Regions from separate parts of the Parazoarcus communis genome, predicted to be linked through region 1. Evidence: predicted binding sites of a transcription regulator. Region 1 holds the regulator's gene; the other holds the start of a gene.

Region 1 (10,883 bases):
CACGTCCGCGGCCGCCAGCGCCGGCGCATCGTTGATGCCGTCGCCCGCCATGCCGACACGCTCGCCTGACGCCCTCAGCGCGTTCACCGCAGCAGCCTTGTCTGCCGGCAGAACCCCGGCGCGCCACTCCGCAATGCCCGTCTGCTCGGCAATGGCCTTCGCCGTTGCGGGGTGATCACCGGTCAGCATCACCACTTTCACACCGTTTCGTTGCAGGCGTTCGACCGCGCCAGCCGAGTCGCTGCGTACGCGATCTGCAACCGCAATCACCCCCGCATACATGCCGTCGATGGCCACGGCGACGAGCGTCTTGCCTTCGGCGGCGAGCGGCGTACTGTCTGCGTCGGGAACGGAAACGCCCTGCGCCACCAGAAAGGCGGGCGCGCCCAGCATGACCAGCTGATCGCCCACCCTGCCTTCCACTCCTTTTCCGGCGACGGCGCGAACATCGTTCGTCCGCTCCAGCGTCAGCCCCTCGGCCTGCGCGGCCTCAACCACCGCAGCGGCAATCGGATGGGCGCTGCTCTGCTCGAGCGCCGCAGCCGCCGCAAGCAGGGTCGATCTTGTCCAGCCTCCAGTCGGTACAACATCGGTCACGGCCGGCTTGCCTTCGGTCACGGTCCCGGTCTTGTCCACCGCGAGCACCGTCAGCCGCTCTGCCAGCTCGAGGGCCTCGGCGTTCTTTACCAGCATCCCGGCGCGCGCGCCCTGCCCCGTACCCACCATGATCGCCGTCGGCGTTGCAAGGCCAAGCGCACACGGGCAGGCGATCACCAGCACTGCCACTGCATTGATCAGGGCCAGCTGGAAATCGCCCGACCACAGCCACCATGCTGCAAAGGTGAGGCTGGCAATGGCCACGACCACTGGGACGAATACCGCCGCAATGCGGTCCGCCAGACGCTGCACGGGCGCCTTCGAGCCTTGCGCCTGCTCGACCAGGCGGATGATGCCCGCCAGCAGGGTACTGGCACCCACGCCGGTGGCACGGCAACGCAGCACGGCATCGCCATTCACCGTGGCGGCAAACACCTTGTCGCCCGGCTGCTTGTCCACCGGCAGGCTTTCTCCGGTGAGCATGGCTTCGTTCAGGGCCGAATTGCCCTCCTCGACCACGCCATCCACCGGTACGGCATCGCCCGGGCGCAGCACGAACACCGCACCCGGTGACAGGCTCTCGACCGGCACCTCGACCAGCATGCCATCGCGTTCGATACGCGCCATTTTCGGCTGCAGGCGCAGCAAGGCATCGAGCGCTGCCGTGGTGCGGGCCTTGGCCCGTGCCTCAAGCAGCTTGCCGAGCAGAATCAGGGTGATGATCATCGCCGAGGCTTCGAAATACACGTGCAGATCGTGCCGTCCAGCCAGCGTCACCACGAGACTGTAGAAATACGCCATTGAGGTGCCGAGCGCGACGAGGACGTCCATGTTCGCACCGCCACCGCGCAGCGAGGCCCAGGCGCCACGATAGAAGCGCGCACCAAGCCAGAACTGGACGGGCGTTGCCAGCAACAGCTGCAGCCAGCGCGGTACAAGGTCGTGCTGCACCTCACCGCCCGGCCACAGGCCGAACATGGCCGGCATCTGCAGCGCCAGAGGAAGGGTGAGCGCCGCAGCAATCCAGAAATGCCGCAATTCGACGTCCCACGCCGCTTTCTGCTTCGCACGGGCCTCTTCACGCACAATGGTGGCCGCCTCGCTCGCACCAAATCCGGCACGTTCGACGGCTGCTTTCGCCGCATCGAGCGTAAGCGCGCCAGGCTCAAAGTGGAGGACTGCACGCTCGGTTGCAAGATTGACCGTGGCCTCGACACCGGGAAGGCGATTGAGCACCTTCTCGAGGCGGGTGGAACATGCAGCACAGGTCATGCCGCTGATGGCGAGTTCAAGCGTTGCGTTAGCGGACGCTGATTGCGCCGGACCTGCCGATGATGTTGATTGTGCGGTCATTGAGTTTCTCCCTTGCGGGACGATTCGATAGAGCGCAGTGTAAACCCCGTACTCATGTACGGAGTCAAGCAATGAATGAGCAAACAAGCAAGGGGCTTACGATCGGCGCACTTGCAAAGGCAGCAGGCGTGGGCGTGGAAACCGTCCGCTACTATCAACGCCGTGGCCTGCTCGCAGAACCTCAGCAGAAACGCGGCGCCTATCGGGTGTATGGCGAGCGCGAACTTGCCCGTCTGCGCGCGGTTCGCCGGGCACAGCAACTGGGGTTTTCGCTTGAAGAAATCGATGACCTGCTGGCGCTCAACGAGGACACCGACCGCGACCGCGCGCGCGCACTGGCGCGAAGCAAGATCGAACTGCTGGATGCCCGCATCCGGCAGATGCAGGAAATGCGCAACGCGCTCACCGAACTGGTTGGGTGCTGTCAGCGCACTGATGCCCCCGCCCCCTGTCCGATCCTTCGCGCACTGTCGAGCGAGTAAGACCTCGCGTCAGCGCTGAACCATTGCTCTGAAGGCGGCGCTCAGACCGCGCACACCACTCCGCTCCACAGTTGCCCGCCCAGCGTCTGGGCGTGGAACAGGCCAAACACGCCGAAGCCGAGCACCAGCAAGCCCGAGGCGAAGCGGACCTTGCCATTGCGCGTGATGTCACGAAAACGCTTGAACAGCATGCCGGCCAGCATCAGGTTGGGCAATGTGCCAAGCCCGAAAGCCAGCATCAGCCCCCCACCACGCAGCGCAGAGCCGGTTACCAGGGAAGTCGCCAGCACCGAATACACCAGTCCGCAAGGCAGGAAGCCCCACAGCAGGCCAAGCGGCAAGGCCTGCTTGACCGAGCGGGCAGGCAGGAAGCGACGGCTCAGCGGCTGAATGCGGCGCCACAGGCGGTGACCGAGCTGCTCTACCGGAACGAGCAGCTTGGTGAATCCGGTGAGATAGAGCCCGAGCGCCACCAGCATGAGGTTCGCGAGCACGTAGAGCGTGATCTGGACCGGCAGAACGCCATCGTAGAGCATGCCGACCGAGCCCAGCGCGCCGAGTCCGGCACCAATGCAGGTGTAGGTGGTGATCCGGCCAAGGTTGTAGGCGAGATGAATCGGCCACTGCCGACTGCGACTCGATGGCGTCTGCACCTGTACCGTAAGCGCTCCGACAATGCCGCCGCACATCGATACACAGTGAGTGCCTCCAAGGAGGCCGATCAGGAAGACGGCGAGATAACCGGTTTCGGGCATGTTCAATCAGCTATGAAGCGTTTGATGCGGTGCGCGCATTCTACGCTGCACCGCGCCTCCCCGCCCGGTCAGATCACCCGGGAGTAACGGGCGCGCTCGCGATCCGAGCGCAGATAGCGATCGAAGAACATCGCAATCCCGCGCACCAGCAGACGGCCCGCGGGCAGCACGCTGATCCAGTCCTTGTCGATCTTCACCAGCCCAGCCTCTTCCATTTCCTTGAGGTCGGCGATCTCGTCAGCAAAGTACTCATGGAACTTGATGAGGTGTGCAATCTCGATCGACTCGATCGACAGCTCGAAATGGCACATCAGCGCCTGGATGATCGAGCGCCGGAGGAGATCGTCGGCGGTGAGCTCAATGCCGCGCAGTACGGGCAGCTCGTCGCGATCGAGGGCATCGTAGTACTCGTCGAGCGTCTTGACGTTCTGCGCGTAGACCGGACCGATCTTGCCGATCGCCGACACACCGAAGGCAAGCAGGTCGCACTCGGCCTGGGTCGAATAGCCCTGGAAATTGCGGTGCAGGCGCCCCTGCCGCTGCGCCACGGTCAGTTCGTCATCCGGCTTCGCGAAATGGTCCATGCCGATATAGACGTAGCCGGCGTCGGTCAGGCGACGGATGGCAAGCTGCAGAATCTGAAGCTTGGAGTCCGCTGACGGCAGGTCGATCGGAATGATCCTGCGCTGGGGCTTGAACAGTCCCGGCAGGTGCGCGTAGCTGTACAGCGAGATTCGATCGGGCGAGAGTTCGAGCACCTGCTCCAGCGTGCGGTTGAAGCTGATCACATTCTGCTTGGGCAGACCATAGATCAGGTCCATGCTGATCGACTTGAAGCCGGTTGCCCGCGCCGCGTCGATGACGAGCTTCGTCTCTTCGACGCTTTGCACGCGGTTGGTCGCAATCTGCACGTCCTCGGCGAAGTCCTGCACGCCGACGCTCATGCGATTGAAGCCGAGGTTGGCCAGCATTTCGACGGTGTCGAAATCCACCTTGCGCGGATCGACCTCGATCGAGTACTCGCCATTCGGCACCAGGTTGAAGTGCTTGCGGACCGCATCCATCAACTGATGCATCTCCGCGTGCGAGAGGAAGGTCGGCGTTCCACCCCCGAGATGTAACTGCGTGACCTGACGTGTCCCCCCCAGGGCCGCCGCCTGCATTTCGATCTCTTTTTCCAGGTAATTCAGATACTTGGCAGACCTGCCATGATCCTTGGTGATGATCTTGTTACAGGCGCAGTAATAGCAGATCGTGTTACAAAAGGGGATGTGGAAGTATAATGACAGCGGTCGGCTCACACCGCCAACGGCACGTTTTCCCAGCCAGTCTGTCAGTGCTTGTGCATCGAATGCCTCCACAAACCTGTCTGCGGTGGGATACGACGTATAGCGAGGCCCGTTGATGTCGAATCGTCGAATCAACTGGGGATCAAAGATTAGGTCTGTCTGGCTGGTCATGGTCTGGCTGCGTCGATGTGTTACTTAACAATGGCAGAAAGCCGGCGTTTTGTGGTTGACTTGGATCAACGGCAACATTCTGACTACCCCCAATCCGGAATCGGAGCAAGTTTACAGTGCAAATGAAGGCGACGGTGCCGATCACCGCGGCGGGGCTCAAAACCGCATGCTCACAATGCAATCTGCTGGAGCTGTGCCTGCCGTTCGGCATGACTGACACTGAACTCAACCGCCTCGACGAACTTGTCGGCGGGCGTCGGAAGATCAAGCGTCAGCAGCCGCTCTATCGCGCAGGCGAACTCTTCGAAGCCATCTATGCGATCCGTGCAGGCTCCTTCAAGACCGACGTTCTGCTCGAAGATGGTCGCGAGCAGGTCACCGGATTCCAGATGACCGGCGAGATCATCGGGCTCGACGGCATCAGCACCGAGTTCCACTCGTGCAATGCGGTTGCGCTCGAAGACAGCGAGGTCTGCGTCATTCCCTACGCCAAGCTGGAAGAACTGTCCCGCGAGATCGAAGGCCTTCAGCACCAGTTCCACAAGGTCATGAGCCGCGAGATCGTGCGCGATCACGGCGTGATGATGCTGCTGGGCTCCATGCGCGCGGAAGAGCGTCTGGCGGCCTTCCTGCTCAACATGTCGCAGCGCTTCACCGCTCGTGGCTTCTCGGCCGCCGAGTTTCACCTGCGCATGACCCGCGAAGAGATCGGCTCCTATCTGGGCCTGAAGCTGGAAACGGTCTCGCGTGCCTTCTCCCGCTTTCAGGAAGACGGCCTCGTCGCGGTGCAGCAGAAACATATCCGCATTCTCGACAACGACGGTCTCAAGAAACTCATTCAGCACCAGCCCGGCGCGCGCTGAGCGCCGGACTGTCGCGCTCAGGCAAAGACGGCGAACCAGCCGCCGACGTTCTTGCTGAGCGCGACCGACACGATCCAGCTGAACACGAGCAGCGCAGCAACAAACGCAGCCCCGCGCACGGTGCGCGTTCGGCCACGTTTCAGGGCAACGGCGCCCAGCAGGATGTAGACGATCAGGCCAATGACCTTGGCCGTCACCCACGGTGCCTGCAACGGGTACTGTTCGATCATCACCGCCAGCGTGATCGCACTGCCAAGCAACACGGTATCGACCACATGCGGCAGGACGCGCGTCAGACGATGTGTGAGCAGACGGCTGTCAACAAGCATCCACACTCCCCTGAGCGCGAAGCCGGCAAGGCTCAGAATCACACAGGTGACGTGGATGTGCTTGATCGCCTGATACATCTTTCGTTCCTCCTCGGGGAAAATGCTGACCGGTGCGCCCTGGTCGGGCGCCGAACAATGACAGAACAAACAGGATTCAGCCACGCAGGCTAGAATCGAAAGTGAAATGCAGGAGCACGGAATGAACCAGACCGCCGCAGACATCCTTACCCAGCTCCGTCAGATCTCCCTGTTCGGGGAGCTGTCGGAGAGTGAGCTGGAACGTGTTGCACGCTATACCCGCGAACGCCGCCTGGGCAAGGGTGAACTGCTGTTTCAGCGCGGCGACGTTGCCCACGGTTTCTATTTCGTCACCGAAGGGCAGCTCAAGCTCGGCTTCTCGTCAGCTCAGGGCAACGAGAAAGTGGTCGAGATCGTCGGCCCGCAGCAAAGCTTTGGCGAAGCGGTGATGTTCATGAACCGCCCCTACCCCGTTTTTGCCGAAGCGCTTACCGACATGTCGCTGCTTCATATCGGCCAGAACGTCGTATCCGACCTGATCGATCAGGATCCGCAGTTTGCACGCAAGCTTCTGGCAGGCATGGCGGTCCGCCTGCATAACATGGTGCGCGACGTAGAAACCTATTCCCTGCGCTCGAGCACACAGCGCGTGATCGGTTACCTCCTCCAGCAAACCGAAGAGGATGGCACCAAGGCTTGCGACATCTCCCTGCCCACGAGCAAGCAGGTCATCGCGTCACGGCTGAACCTGACGCCCGAGACCCTTTCGCGGATCTTTCACGACCTGGCAGACCATGGTCTCATCACCGTTCACGGCAAGCGCATCACGCTTCACAATCCGCAGGCACTGTCGCGCTACAGCGGGTAGCACTTCGCCCGCTCAAGTCCTTGCCGTCCCCCGAAAAGCAACGGCCTCTTGAACGAACAAGAGGCCGTCTTTCACGATACCCGGGTGCTGAAAGCCGAAGCCTTCACGCGCCAGCGCACTCAGGACTCAAGCACATAGGTTCCCGGCGCCGGTGCGAGCGAAGGAAACTGCTCGCTTGCCGCCGGCCTCGCCTCGATCAGCTCTCCGGCGTGGGGTTTGACCCAGTCCATCCAGTCGGTCCACCAGCTGCCCGCCTGCTCTTCAGTGCGATTGCGCCACTGCTCGGCCGTATCCGAGCGATGCGCTTCACCGGCCCAGAACTTGCGCTTGGGCGGCGTGACGACCGGATTGACGATGCCAAGAATGTGGCCTGAGCTCGAGAGCACATAGCGCTTGGGACCGGTGACATGGTTAATCACACGGAAAGTCTGCAGCCACGGCGCGATGTGATCGTCCTCTGCGGAAACGACGTAGAGCGGCTGCGTGATACGGCCGAGATCGAGCGGCTCACCCGCCACCTCGAGTGCGTCGGGATGGATCAGCTTGTTGTTCAGGTAAAGCTCGCGCAGGTACCACGAATGCATCGCGTACGGCATACGCGTGGTATCCATGTTCCAGTACAGCACGTCGAATGGCGGCGGCGTTTCGCCGTACAGCCAGCCTTGCACAACGTAATGCCAGATCAGGCCGTTCGAGCGCAGCAGGCGGAATGCGGAAGCCATTTCCTTGCCATCGAGATAGCCCTTGCTGGCCATGTTGTCGATGATGTAGCGGATGCTGGCTTCGTCGATGAACACCTCGATGTCGCCCGGCTTGTGAAAATCGACGAGCGTGGTCAACAGGGTCCAGTCCGCAACCGGCACCTGGTCCTCAGGGAAATGGCGGTTTGCCCATGCCATGTACATCGACAGTGCAGTGCCTCCGATGCAGTAGCCAACTGCATGCACCTTGTCCTGCCTGGTGAAGCTTCGCGCGCACTCGATGATGGCATGCACGCCTTCGGTGAGGTAATCGTCGAAACTGCAATCGCGCATGGACGCGCCGGGGTTCTTCCAGCTCGTAATGAAGACATCCATCCCCTGATCGAGGAGGAAGCGGATCATGCTCTTGCGCGGCACCAGGTCAAGAATGTAGAACTTGTTGATCCACGGCGTGACGATCACGATCGGCTTCGCATGCACCTTTGGCTGCGTCGGCGCGTAGTGGATCACCTCCAGCAGGTTATTGCGAAAGACCACCTCGCCTGGCGTCGTGGCGAGATTCTCGCCAACATGGAAATCGTCCGGGTCGGTCATCCGGACATTACCGGCCTTGAGGTCCTCGAGGAAATTCTTGAAGCCATTGGTCAGGCTTTCACCGTTGGTTTCGACGGCCTTGCGCATCGCTACCGGATTGGTCCACAAGAAATTCGTGGGGGCCATCGCGTTGAGCAGATTACGCCACCAGAATGCCGCCCGCCTGCGCTCCTTGCTCGCCAGCCCGGGGGTGTCGTAAAGCATGTCCTGCATGTTGCGGGTGAAAGCGAGGTACCACTCCTTGCTCAAATCCCAGGTCGGATACTCCGTCCATACGGGATCGGCAAAACGCGCGTCGTCGGAGTGAGGACGTATCGGGTCCGAACTCGCCAGCCCGAGCATGCGATTGACCGAGTGCAGCTGCAGTTTCCACAGGTCCGTCGACAGTCGGGTGAAGCGCTCCGCCAGTTCCTGTGGATGCGCCAGCCATGCAAGCTGGGCATGGACGAGCGGCGCGGCCATTCCAAGTGGATCCACCGTACCTTCCACGCCGTCATGGAGTTCGCGCATGGCGCGCTTGACGACCTGTCCCGGGTTGAAATCTTCGGCACGCCTTCCGGTCCTGCCCGATGCAGGCCGTTTGCCTGTGCTCTTGCTTGCTCTGGCCATTTCTTGCTCCTTGAATCTCAAGCGGTAAACAGACTGGGCTGTCACCTCAACTCAGATGATAGGTTTCTCCGGCGACCGGCTCGGTCAAGCCGGACCAGCCCAGCTGCTCGGCCACGGCGGCGCCAAACGCCGCACGTGCCTCGGTTTCGCCATGCACCAGAAAAGTCTGCCGCGGCTGCGTTTCAATATGATGCATCCATTCGAGCAGCGCAGGTTTGTCCGCGTGCGCGGACAAGCCGCCTATCGTATAAACATCCGCCCTCACCGGCACCTTGTCGCCAAGAAGCGTGACGACGCGTGCCTTGTCCACCAGTCGCCGCCCCAGCGTGCCAGCGGCCTGAAAACCGGCGATGATGACTGAGCACTCCTTGCGGTCAATGTTGTATCGCAGATGGTGCTTCACCCGCCCGGCATCACACATGCCGCTCGCCGAGATGATCACCAGCCCGCCGCGCTGATGGTTGAGCGCGATCGACTCTTCGACGTCGGCGACAAACCGCAGGTGAAAGCGGTCTGAATTCGCCGTCATCCAGGAAGAAAGCTCACGGGTCTCGTCATCCCACAGCGCCTCGTGCTGCATCGTGAGATCAGTGACCGCCGTCGCCATTGGCGAATCGACGATGACCTCGAGTCGCGCCACCTTCTCCGCCCGTACCAGCTTTGCAAGGATGAACAGCACCTCCTGGGTACGCCCGACCGCAAAGGCCGGAATGATGACGTTGCCGCCCTTGCGCTGAAGCGTGTCATTGAGGGCGTGAACGAGTTCGTCCTCGGTCTCGTTCAAGGGGCGGTGAGCGCGATTGCCGTACGTCGTTTCAATAAACAGGTAATCCGCGGCGCGGACCTGATAGGGATCACGCAACACCGGGCGATCGGGCTGACCGAGGTCACCTGAGAACACCAGCCGTCGGGTGGCGCCGCCCTCCATCACATCCACTTCAATGATCGCAGACCCCAGGATGTGCCCTGCGTCGCGAAAGCGGCAGGAAACCCCCTTCCCGGGGTGAATGAGTGCATCGTACTGGACGCGTTGAAGCCGGTGCAGACTGGCCCGCGCCTGTTCGACCGTGTACAGCGGCGCCGCGGCGGAACTCCGACGTCCGTGACGCGAGCGGTTGCGACGACTCGCCCACTCGAACTCCTTTTCCTGGATGTATGCCGAATCAAGCAGCATGACGCCGAGCAGATCGACCGTTGCATCCGTCGCATGGAGCCGTCCCTTGTACCCAAGGGCGATCAGCCGCGGAACCAGCCCCGTATGATCGAGATGCGCATGCGTGAGGAGGACGAAGTCGATGGAATCGAGGTCGAAATCGAGCGCCCGGAGATTCTTGAGCCCGGCCTCGCGCCCCCCCTGAAACATGCCGCAGTCGACCATGAAGGCACCGCCGTCATGTCGGACCACTGCGCAGGAACCGGTGACTTCACCGGCCGCGCCATAAAACGTGATGTCCATGATGCACCTCCGATAACAGCATCAACCTTCCCGTCTGATGCGGGGTTGACCCTGATCAAGCCCGGGAGCGATGCATCGGTGGCTATAATTGGATACACACCGCGACCCATGGAGTACTTACATGTTCAAACATATTCTCGTACCTACCGACGGCTCGCCCCTTTCTGAAGGCACCGTATCACGTGCTGTGTCCTTCGCCAAAGATGCGGGCGCACGAATCACCTTTTTCTACGCCCAACCGGATTTCCCGATGCCGATTTACGGCGAAGGTGCTCTCATAGACCCCACCACGCCCGAGCAGTTCGCCAAGTCGGCACAACAGGAAGCCGAACGCATTCTGGCGAGCGCGAAAGCAGTGGCGGATGCATCCGGTGTTCTCGCCGCAACCGACACGCTGGTCAATGAGGTGCCCTATGAGGCAATCATCGACGCAGCGGAACGCCACGGCTGCGATCTGATTTTCATGGCTTCTCACGGGCGCAAAGGCATCGCGGGCCTGCTGCTCGGAAGCGAAACACAGAAAGTGCTGACACACGGTACGACGCCGGTACTGGTCTACCGCTGAAAGCAGCTATCCAGCAAAAAAGGGAACGGCCCGCTGTGCGGGCCGTTCCCTTTTTGCTCCACGCTTTCCTGCGGAAACCATGAAGCGCTCCAACCGGGCGCGGCTCAGGTCACGGCCAGCGCAGACCGGCTACTGCTTTGACTCGAGGTGATTGATTTCCGCCGCAGTGCGTTGAAAATAGACCGTTGTCAGGCTCGATGCCGCACAGATCAGCCAGAACGCGAAGAACCCGA
Region 2 (10,883 bases), 680 kb from region 1:
GCGCAGCACGGTGGACTTGCCCGAGCCGTTGAGGCCGAGCAGGCCAATCTTGGCGCCGGGGAAGAAGGAGAGGGAAATATCCTTGATGATCTGACGCTTGGGCGGAACGGTCTTGCTCACGCGCAGCATCGACATTACGTATTGGGCCATGGAATTCCGGAAGGGATGGACACGAAACCGTGGAGTCTACCCCAGCTGACGGGATGGCCGCCATGTGGCGATGGCTGCGGCGCCGCATTCGGGCGCGCCGATCAGCGATACAGCGGCAGGGCGCTGATGCGGCGCTCGACTTCGGCGACCAGCTGACCGTAGGCCGCGCTCTCTGTGCTACCGAAGCGGCGGCGGAATTCCGTTTCGGTGATGAATTCGGGCAGGCCCCGCAGGATGGGGACGAGATCGCCGTCGCGCATCGGCGCAGCGAGTGCGGCGTCGATGCGCGCCGGATCGTCGGTGAGGAGCTTGCCGAAGCGGGTGCCGGCACGATCGGCGGCAAGGTCGGCGAAGGAGAAGCCGCTGCCACTGCGGGCGTCCTCAAGCTCCTTGTACAGGCCGATGGCGTCCGCGATCGGCTCGCCTGCCCATGCCGACAGCGCCGCCGAGATGATGAAATGCTGAGCAGTGTCTACGCGGCGGTGAAGCGTCAGCGCCCGGCGCGGCGGACGCGGCCATGCAGCCGCTTCGGGAATGACTGCGGCAAGGTCGCGCCCTGCGAGATAGCTGGCAAGGACGAGGAGTACAGCGCGGCGACGTGCAAGGGATGCGTCGTTACCCGCCTGCAGCATGGGTTTGAGTACCGCAGGCAGGGGCAGTGCCTGTCCTTGCGCGCGGAAACCCAGCAGCCCCGCAAGGTCGCGCTGAGCGGTTTCGAGCTGTTGTGTGGTGTCGTTCGAGAGCGCCAGTGCGCGTGCGCGGCTCAGGAGTTCGGGCTGCCAGACATAGGCGATGTCCACCCTGTTGCCGCTGGCTGCAATCGCAACGCGCCTGACCGAGCTGCGGACGAGGCGCCATTCCTCGCTGTATCCGCCGATCCGTGCCAGCAGTCCGATGAGCGGCAACACCGATTGTGGCGGAAGGCTCAGACTGCCGACCTGAATGCGATCGATGCGAAGCTGCTTGCCATCATCGCTCAGGCGGGCGCGCACGTTGAGATAGCGTTCCACCGTAATCAGCGGTACGGGCAGGGTAAGGCGGAGTTCCGCCTGCCTGGCCGCGGCGGTAAATGCTGCCTGCCCGCCGCCGAAACGTGTGGCGAGGTGATTGACGCCTTCGTCGATGAGCCGCGCCGGGACCATGACCAGCCGCGACTGGCCGGGCTGCAGTTGTCTTGGATCGTTGTGCGCGAGCAGGCGGCGGGCCTCCGCGACCGCTGCGGGCGAGATCGTTTCGCTGCGGCGGACCAGCGCGGACGAATCGAGACTGGCCACAACCACAAGGGAGAGGCCGGCGAGCAGCAGGGTCGCTGCTGCGGCCAGAGCGAGAAACAGGCGGCGCATGTCTGTACGGAATACTCAGCTGCGCTTCGGCGAGCCTGTGAGAGATGCCAATGAACACGGACCCAATGAACCCGACTGCGTGATGCCAGCGCAGGTGCGCGCAAGCCCGCGCGGCTCAGGCATCCAGCAGGCTCTCGATGTCGGAAGCCATCGACGCCGGCGTCGTTGTCGGGGCGTAGCGGCCGACGACCACGCCTTCGCGATCGACCAGAAACTTGGTGAAGTTCCACTTGATCGATTCAGTGCCGAGCACGCCCCTGGCGTTGTCCTTGAGCCAATCGAAGAGCGGGTGTGCGTTGTCGCCGTTGACGTCGATCTTTGCGAACATCGGGAAGCTGACGCCGTAGTTCGTCTCGCAAAAGCTCGCGATTTCGCTTTCGTTGCCGGGTTCCTGCGAACCGAACTGATTGCACGGAAAACCGAGTACGACGAAGCCGCGTTCGGCGTAGTTCTTGTAAAGCGTCTCCAGGCCGGCGTACTGCGGCGTGAAGCCGCACTGGCTGGCGGTGTTGACGATCAGCATCACCTTGCCCGCGTACTCGGCGAGCGTGTGCTCCTGCCCGTCCAGTGCGCGCAGCGGGACTTCGTAAATCGGCGTGTTTGCCGACGTGTCCGGGGTCTCATCCATGGCCTGACGCTCCTGCAGAAGGGAGGTCCGAGTGTGTCGTGGCGCGGCGCTCAGGTCAAATGCTGGTGACGTCCTCGTGCAGTTTGGCCAGCACGGTGCCGGGCAGCCCCATTCGACGCGCGGTCAAGGCCTTCTCGAACTCGGCTGCCGGTACCGGACGACCAAACAGATAGCCCTGGAACTGGTCGCATCCGTGTGCGAGCAGAAACTCGCGCTGGGCTTCGGTCTCGACGCCTTCGGCCACCACCTTCATGCCCAGACTGTGGGCGAGGGCGATCACCGCGGCGGCAATCTTGCCGTCGGTATTCTCGCGGTGGATGTCATTGACGAAGCTGCGATCGATCTTCAGCACGTTGACGCGGAACTGCTTGAGATAGGAGAGCGAGGAATAGCCGGTGCCGAAGTCGTCGATGGAAAGGTCGATACCCATGTCCCGCAGGATGTTGAGGGTCTCGATGGTGCGGTCTACATCGCGCATCAGCATGGTTTCGGTGAGCTCGAGCCCGAGCAGTCCGGCTGGCAGACGGGTTTCGGTCAGGACCTCCTCGACCAGTGATGACAGCTTGCGCTGCGTGAACTGGTGTGCGGAGAGATTGACTGCAACCGGCACCGGCATCATGCCCGCGTCACGCCAGACCTGCAGCTGGCGGCAGGCCTCGCGCATCACCCATTCGCCGATCGGCGCGATGAGCCCGGACTCCTCCGCCACCGGGACGAAGCGGCCCGGCGAGATGAGGCCGAGATCCGGATGGCGCCAGCGCAACAGGGCTTCAGCACCCACCAGACGTCCGTTGGTCGCGCATACCTTGGGCTGGTAGTGGAGCTCGAGTTCGTTGCGTTCCAGCGCGCCACGCAGCTGGTTCTCGAGGAGCAGGTCGCCGAGCGAGGCTGAGTTCATGTCTGCCGAATAGAACTGATAGGCATCGCGCCCCTCGGCCTTGGCGCGATACATGGCGGCATCGGCATTGCGCAGCAACTCCGCCGGCGTAAGCCCGTCGCCATCGAAAATGGCGATGCCGATACTGGCCGTGACCGTGATCTCGTGGTCGCCCAGCAGGTAGGGACGGCCCACGGTCTGCAGGACTTTTCGTGCAACGATCGCCGCATCCTGGGGATGATCGATGTCGGGAACGACCAGCACGAACTCGTCGCTGCCCGGTCTGGAGACGGTGTCGGTTTCACGCACGACCGCAAGACAGCGGTGTGCGACCTGTTGCAGCAGACCATCGCCAAGATCGTGTCCGAGCGAGTCGTTGATGGTCTTGAAGCGGTCGAGGTTGAGCAGCAGCACGGCGGTGTGGCTTCCGACCCGGTGCGACTGCAGGATGGCCTGCTCCAGCCTGTCCTGCAGCAGCAGGCGGTTGGGCAGGTTGGTCAGGCTGTCGTGATGTGCAAGGTGGTGGATGCGAGCCTCGGCGCGCTTGCGCTCGGTGATGTCGGAGAACAGCCCGATGTAGTGGCTGGTCGCGCCGTCCTGGTTGCGCACGGCCGTGATCGACAGCCACTCTGGATAGACTTCGCCATTCTTGCGCCGGTTCCAGATTTCACCTTGCCATTGACCGCGCCGGTCCAGGGTGCGCCACATGTCACGATAGAAGTTTTCGGGCTGGCGGCCTGACTTCAGCATGGACGGAGAGCATTCAAGCATTTCCGCCGTCGTGTATCCGGTGATTTCGCTGAATGCCGGGTTCGTGGCGACGATCCTGCCGCTGCCATCGGTAATCAGCATGCCTTCCGTGGCATTGGTAAACACGGTTGCATAGAGCTTGAGATCGTGCTGGGTGCGATCGAGCGTCGCGATGCGTTCCTTGAGCTGCCGGTTTGCCTGCGCCAGGTCGCCGGATGTCTTGGCAAGCCGGAGCATGACGAGCGCCAGATAGCCGGCAAGGACCAGCGCCAGCACATAGAGGCTGACCCGGTAGTTGTGGGCGGTACGGGAAGCCCGCTCATAGCCGCGGGCATAGGTCTGCGCCAGCTCTTCGCCAAGCGCCGCGGTGGGCATGGCCAATGTCTCGCGGGTCAGGGTGTCGAGAATCGGCTTGCGCTCGAGGATCACTCGGCCATGCAGCAGCACGTTGGTCATCTGCTGTTGATGCGCCCCTTTCAGCTGTGCGACGATCGATTCGAGCTTCGTCATGCTCTCTTCGAGCCGCTGTGCGAGCTGCGCATCAGCGGTATGTGCATGGGTCATCACGCCCCGCACGAAGATCCCGATCGGCCGGGTCTGTGCGATCGGTGCGGTGTCGTCGCCGATCAGGAGGTCGGTTGCGAGCGGCAGATAGGCAAGGGAGTTGCGGAGCACCGAGTGCTCACGCTTGAACAGGTCGATCTGGCGGATCTTCTGTTCCAGCACATCGCGATATTGTGCGACGCGGTTCAGCACTTGAAGACGGTCGCTGGCGGACAGAAAGCCGGGAACGTCCTCGAGCTCGGACACCACCTTGTGCAGTTCGCCGGTTGCCGTGCCGATGGTGTCGAAGTCAAGCTGAATGCCGACGCGGCTGGCCAGCACCGCAGCGTTGAGTTCGGCGTCCGCCTGACGCAACAGCCTGAGTTCGCGCGCATAGTGCTCGTGCGCCTGGGGCGAGATCGCATCGGCGCGCAGGAACAGCCAGCTCAGCAGGCTGGCAGCAATGACGATGGCGACCAGCATCCACGCGAAGCCGGTGCGACTGATGATGGTGGGCAGCAGTGTCGGCCGTTCGTGGGCGCTCATTTCAGGGGTGCTCCACGAAAGCTGCCGCTGAGCGTGTGCAGAAACGCCACGAGAAGCCGACGGTCCTCCCTGGTGAGCGGTCGGCCGAGCTGATAGCGCGCCATGATCTCTACTGCATCGTCCAGTGTCTCGACGCTGCCATCGTGAAAGTAGGGCGCGGTAAGGGCGACGTTGCGCAGACTCGGGACACGGAAAACGTATCGATCCTCCTCGCGGCCGGTGACGTTGAAACGGCCGAGGTCGGCCGGGTTGCTCATGCCTTTGTCGGCAAAGTAATCGCCCATCACGCCAAAGCGCTGGAACAGGTTGCCGCCGACGTTGACGCCCTGATGGCAGCTGGCGCAACCGAGACTCTTGAAACGGGCGTAACCCTCGATCTCATCGGCGCTGAGGGCGTCGGTCCTGCCACGCAGGTACTGGTCGAACCGGGCTCCGGGTGTCAGCAGGCTGCGCTCGAAAGCGGCCAGTGCATCGGCGATCGTTTCCGCGCTGATGCCCTGTGGATAGAGCTCGGCAAACAGGCTGCGATAGTCGTCACTCTTGTTCAGACGCTCGATCACCAGGCTCCAGCTGGAGCCCATTTCCACCGGGTTGTGAAGCGGGCCGGCAACCTGCTCTTCCAGCGTTGCGGCCCGTCCGTCCCAGAACTGAGCGAAGTTCAGGGCGGCGTTGAATACAGTCGGGGTGTTGACGGTGCCGGGTGCGCCACCCACCCCTCTGGAGGCGGGCAGACCGTCGGCGCCGGCCCTGTCGAGCGGGTGACAGCTGGCGCAGGAGATCGTGTAATCGACCGACAGCACAGGATCGTGAAAGAGACGTTCGCCGAGGCCGGCGCGACGCGGGTCTATAAGCTGCGGATCGGCCGGCAGGGGGGAAATCGGCTCCGCGCGCCGGATGACATCGGCCATCATCAGTGTGGTGGGCGATGAGGAGGCTGCCGATGGCGCTTCACGCCAGGTCAGGATGACCAGAGTGGCAGCAAATACGGTCAGCAGGCCAGCTATAACAAAATTAGGCGTACTGTTTTTCACTGTGGAATCATACTTCCGCAGAGTTCAGCCAATTTGACCCTGATCAAGGAATTTGAGAACTCTTCGCACTTCGGGAGAAGTTTAAAGATATTCCTTTCGTGGTATGCCGTCCTGCGTACCGGCCCGGTTGCCGAAACAAGCGGGCCGGTCGATTGTTCAGCGCTCCACGAACGCACGTTCGATCACGTAGTCGCCGGGTTCGCCGATACGCTTGGAGATCTGGAAGCCCCGTTCGTCGAGCAGGGTGCAGCAGTCGGCGAGCATCGACGGACTGCCGCAGATCATCGCACGGTCAAGCGCGGGGTCGAGGGGCGGCAGGTCGCAATCGCTCAGCAGCTTTCCGGAGCGGATGAGATCGGTCAGGCGGCCGTTGTTGCGGAAGGGTTCGCGGGTGACAGTCGGGTAGTAGATGAGCTTTTCACGCACGGACTCGCCAAACCAGGGGTTCTCGGGCAGGTCTTTCTCGATGAAGTCGGCGTAGGCGAGTTCGGAGGTATGGCGCACGCCGTGGATCAGGACGATGCGCTCGAAACGCTCATAGGTTTCCGGGTCCTGGATGACGCTGATGAAAGGTGCCAGTCCGGTACCGGTGGACATCAGGTACAGGTTGCGGCCGGGGCGAAGGTCGTGCAGCACCAGCGTGCCGGTGGGCTTCTTGCTGACCACGATCGGGTCGCCTTCGCGCAGGTGTTGCAGGCGCGAAGTGAGCGGACCGTCGGGCACCTTGATGCTGAAGAACTCGAGGTGCTCCTCGTAGTTGGGGCTGGCGATGCTGTAGGCGCGCGTCAGCGGACGGCCGTCGAGTTCGAGGCCGATCAGGACGAACTGTCCGTTCTCGAAGCGCAGGCCGGGGTTGCGGGTGGTGCGGAAACTGAACAGGGAGTCGTTCCAGTGATGGACGCTGAGAATGCGTTCCTGATTCAGATTGCTCATGGCGTGCTCTTGGGTGAATGAGTGATGAGCGAAGTTTACCGGCGCTTCTTTACCTGAATGGTGGATAATTCAGCTAAGCCTTACCGGTTTTATGAATATGAAGTACACCCTTCGCCAGATTGAAGCCTTTGTTGCCATCGCCCGCAGTGACAATGTGTCGCGTGCCGCCGAAGCGCTCAACCTGTCGCAATCGGCGACCAGCGCGGCGCTCGCAGAACTGGAGAACCAGTTCGAGCATCAGCTGTTCGATCGTCACGGCCGGCGTCTGCACCTGAATGAGCAGGGACGTCTGCTGCTGCCGCGCGCGGTGGAGCTGCTGGACCGTGCGGAGGAGGTAGAGGCGCTGTTGCGTGGGGAGCGCGGACTCGGAAGCCTGCGGGTCGGGGCGACGCTGACCATCGGCAATTACCTGCTGCCGCTGATTGTTTCGGGCTTTCTGCAACGACATCCGGAAAGCCATGTTCAACTGCAGGTGCAGAACACGGCCAACGTGGTGGCCCAGGTACTTCATCATGAAATCGATCTTGGCCTCATCGAGGGGCAGGTTCTCGATCGTGAGATCGAGATCGAACCCTGGGTGGACGACGAACTGGTGGTGTTCTGCGCGCCGTCCCACCGCCTGGCGCAGCAGTCCACTGCGACCCTGGCAGAGATTGCAGCCGAGCCGATGATTCTGCGCGAGCGCGGATCGGGTACCCGCGAGACTTTCGAGCAGGCCCTGCGCCACTGGGAGGGGGGGCTGCGAGTTCAGCTCGAACTCGAGCACACGGAAGCAATCAAGCGTGCAGTGGAGAGCGGGCTTGGGATTGGCTGCATCTCGAGGCTGGCGCTGCGCGATGCCTTCAGGCGTGGCAGCCTGGTCCCGGTGGAGACCCCCGAGCTCGATCTGCGGCGTCGTTTTCAGTTCATCTGGCGCCGCGGGAAGTACCATACGGCAGCGATCAGAACCTTTCTCGACGATTGCCGGGCGCTGACGTCCGGCGCTCAGCGCAGCCACGAAATTTCATTGCCCGCGGTCCCCTGACCGCCGCATTTTCATCCTGCAGCGCCGCGGTGCGCACAGGTTTTCAATCATTCCGGAGTTTCCGACCATGACTGATCCCCAGTTGAGCTGGATCGAACAAGACGAAGCGTGCACTGCGCGCTGGCATTCAGAAAGTGGGACGCCGCCACCGCGTCGCGTGCAGATGGCCGACGACACCATGAACGCGGATACGGCCTTCCGTCTTGCGTGCGAGGGCACGGCCCTGCTGTGGCGTGGCGACTTCCAGAACGCGCGCCTGCTGTTGCAGGCGGTGGCGCGGCGCGCCGAGCCGAAACCGAAAAAGGCTGCGCGCAAGAAGGCCAAGGCGGCCGATGTGACGCCGGCCCATGCCTTCCACCTCTATCGGCAGTCGCAGGCACAGCGTGCCCGTATTCTCGGCATGCTGCTGATTCCCGTGGGCGAGGATTACACCATTCCGCTGCGCCGTGCGCCGGATATCAGCGAAGCCTGCGTTGAGGCTTACGGCGAGAGCACGGGGCCCTTTGTCGTGTCCCTGCGTGAATTGCTCGGGGTCGTCAGTGCGCACGAGTGGCGCAAGAAGGGCGTTGAAATCCCGGAACTCGGCGCGCGGATCCACGCGCACTACGGCGTGTATTCGCCGGTGCGGGGCGAGTATGTGGATCTCGTCGCCAAGGCGCCGCTGCCGGGCAAGGCACTTGCGTTCGACATCGGCACCGGTACCGGCGTGCTGGCAGCCTTGCTGGTTCGGCGTGGCGTGGCACGCGTGATTGCGACCGATCAGTCGCCGCGCGCGATCGCATGCGCACGCGACAATATCGAGCGCCTCGGCATGAGCGGCAAGGTCGAGATCGAGACCACCGACCTCTTTCCTGATGGCCGCGCATCGCTGGTGGTATGCAACCCGCCCTGGCTGCCGGCCGCCGCCAGTTCCCTGCTCGAGCAGTCGGTGTACGATCCCGACAGCCGCATGCTCAAGGGCTTCCTGAGCGGACTGGCGTCACACCTGACGCCGGGTGGCGAAGGCTGGCTGATCCTGTCCGACCTCGCGGAGCACCTCGGCCTGCGCAGCCGTGAGTTCCTGCAGGAGGAGATCGCGAAGAATGGCCTGAAAGTCGTGGCGCGCACGGAAATCCGGCCCCGGCATTCACGTGCCACGGATGAGTCCGATCCGCTGCACCATGCCCGGTCGGCAGAAATGACCTCACTGTGGCGGCTGGCGGCGGCCTGAGCCTGCACGGGTTCTGTCGTCCTGCCCACGGGCGGGCACCAGCAAAAGAAAACGGCGGGCCTGAGCCCGCCGTTTTTTCGTCTGTCGTTTGCGACCGTCAGTGCGCGGGCTGCAATTTGCAGTCGCTGTCGGCAGTCTGGCGGTCGGGCATGTAGGCGGCCACCTGACACGCAATGGACGCGACGTAGGGGATGCACTGCAGGCAGAGGATGCCAACCCACAGCTGGGTTTCGAGGTTGTCGGCGCCGCGGGTCATGACCAGCGAAACCGCACCCAGGATCAGCGCCAGCAGCATGCCGATCTCTTCCCGGATCGGGCCGAAGAAGGCCAGCGCACCCTTTGCCTTCCAGCCCTTGGGCGTAACGACGAACTCGCCCTTCTTCTTCGCCAGCCCGGCAAACACGCCGCGGGCGATCGAGTGTGCAAGTCCGACCGAGAGGATGGATGCACCGAGGATGTCCCTCCACGGGCAGTCCATCGTGCGGCGATAGAGGATCGGTCCCAGCGCGGCCTTGAATGCCATGAAACCAAGAATCGGGAAGGCGAGCGCAGTGACCGGCAGTCCGAAGGCCTTGGGGAAGGCGAGGATGCCGAGCGTCCAGATCAGGCTGCCGAACGCAAACACCAGTTGCAGGGCATCTCCCAGCCAGGCGAACCAGCCCGTCAGGAAGTGATAGCGCTGCGCCAGGTTCAGCGTGCTGCGGCCGACCATGTGCGGCAGGTGGTTCTTGAGGATCTGCATTGCACCAAAGGCCCAGCGGAAGCGCTGGCTCTTGATCGCGGCAAAGTCCGACGGCGTCAGGCCGCGGCCAAGGATGTGATCCACGTAGCGGGTGTCGTAACCCTTTTCGATCAGGCGCAGGCCGAGTTCGGTGTCTTCACAGATACACCACTCCGACCAGCCGCCGACCTCTTCGAGCGCGAGCCTGCGCACCAGCGTCATGGTGCCGTGCTGGATCAGTGCGTTGCGCTCGTTGCGGTGGTGCATGCCAATGCGGAAGAAACCGTCGAACTCCCAGTTGCACATGCGGCGGAAGGGCTGGGTTTCCCAGTCGCGGTGGGCCTGCGGCGCCTGCACGACAGCGACATCGGGCTTGTCGAAGTGCGGAATGAGACAGGATAGCCACTCGGGGTCGACCACGTAGTCGGCATCGACCACACCGACGACTTCGGCGCGCGGGTCGGTGACCTTGAGTCCGTAGTTCAGCGCACCGGCCTTGAAGCCTGGCCAGTTCATCAGGTGGAAGAAGCGGAAGCGCGGGCCGAGTTCGGCGCAACGCTTCTCCAGCGGCTTCCACAGGGCGTCATCCTTGGTGTTGTTGTCGAGGATGAGGACTTCGAAGTTGGCGTAGTTGAGTGCGGCCAGGCTGTCGATGGTGGCGATCACCATTTCCGGCGGTTCATTGTGGCAGGCCAGGTGAATCGACACGAAGGGCTGCTCGTCGGGTGCATGCGGCGGCAAGGGCATGAAGCGGCGGCGCCACTTGTCCTTGAACAGCATTTCGCCGAACTCGAAGCCATGCGACAGCAGCACGGCCGCCGTCATGCCGGTCGCGGCAATGAGCATGCCGAGTCCGATCAGGTCGCGCTGGGTCAGGTAGTAGTCCACCGGTACGTTGAGGCCGACGATCAGCGTCGACACACAGGCCTGGATCATGCCAGCAAGAAAGATGCGGCCGGCGATGCTCCAGTCGGTGAGGAAGAAGGCAATCAGGAACATCGGCAGCAGCGCAAGGACGCCGGCGTTGCTCGCTTTCTTGCTCCAGTGCGGATCGCGCTGAACCAGGCCTTCAAGCGCGAACTTGGGCTGGCGGTCGGCGTTGAACATGCCCCAGTAGGCGCCGGCCC

The links. The regulator FNR, encoded in region 1, switches genes on or off when oxygen is low (the NO sensors DNR and NnrR bind a similar motif). The targets are predictions, from matches to a motif close to TTGANCTAGNTCAA.
Region 2: the regulator FNR is predicted to act here: its motif matches at 5,902-5,915, upstream of CEW83_RS05245 (cytochrome-c peroxidase).

The regions. Positions count from the first base shown of each region.
Region 1 is NZ_CP022187.1:441,842-452,724, reverse strand. It holds gene CEW83_RS02215 (heavy metal translocating P-type ATPase) at 1-1,950, opposite strand, end outside; gene CEW83_RS02210 (MerR family transcriptional regulator) at 2,022-2,432, shown strand; gene CEW83_RS02205 (sulfite exporter TauE/SafE family protein) at 2,474-3,187, opposite strand; gene hemN (oxygen-independent coproporphyrinogen III oxidase) at 3,256-4,647, opposite strand; gene fnr (fumarate/nitrate reduction transcriptional regulator Fnr) at 4,770-5,510, shown strand; gene CEW83_RS02190 (SirB2 family protein) at 5,528-5,917, opposite strand; gene CEW83_RS02185 (Crp/Fnr family transcriptional regulator) at 6,039-6,725, shown strand; gene CEW83_RS02180 (PHA/PHB synthase family protein) at 6,845-8,530, opposite strand; gene CEW83_RS02175 (MBL fold metallo-hydrolase) at 8,676-10,085, opposite strand; gene CEW83_RS02170 (universal stress protein) at 10,207-10,650, shown strand; gene CEW83_RS02165 (hypothetical protein) at 10,780-10,883, opposite strand, start outside.
Region 2 is NZ_CP022187.1:1,125,837-1,136,719, reverse strand. It holds gene ettA (energy-dependent translational throttle protein EttA) at 1-150, opposite strand, end outside; gene CEW83_RS05260 (hypothetical protein) at 252-1,493, opposite strand; gene CEW83_RS05255 (glutathione peroxidase) at 1,609-2,121, opposite strand; gene CEW83_RS05250 (EAL domain-containing protein) at 2,177-4,837, opposite strand; gene CEW83_RS05245 (cytochrome-c peroxidase) at 4,834-5,868, opposite strand; gene CEW83_RS05240 (ferredoxin--NADP reductase) at 6,025-6,801, opposite strand; gene CEW83_RS05235 (LysR family transcriptional regulator) at 6,899-7,825, shown strand; gene CEW83_RS05230 (methyltransferase) at 7,893-9,035, shown strand; gene CEW83_RS05225 (glycosyltransferase) at 9,133-10,883, opposite strand, start outside.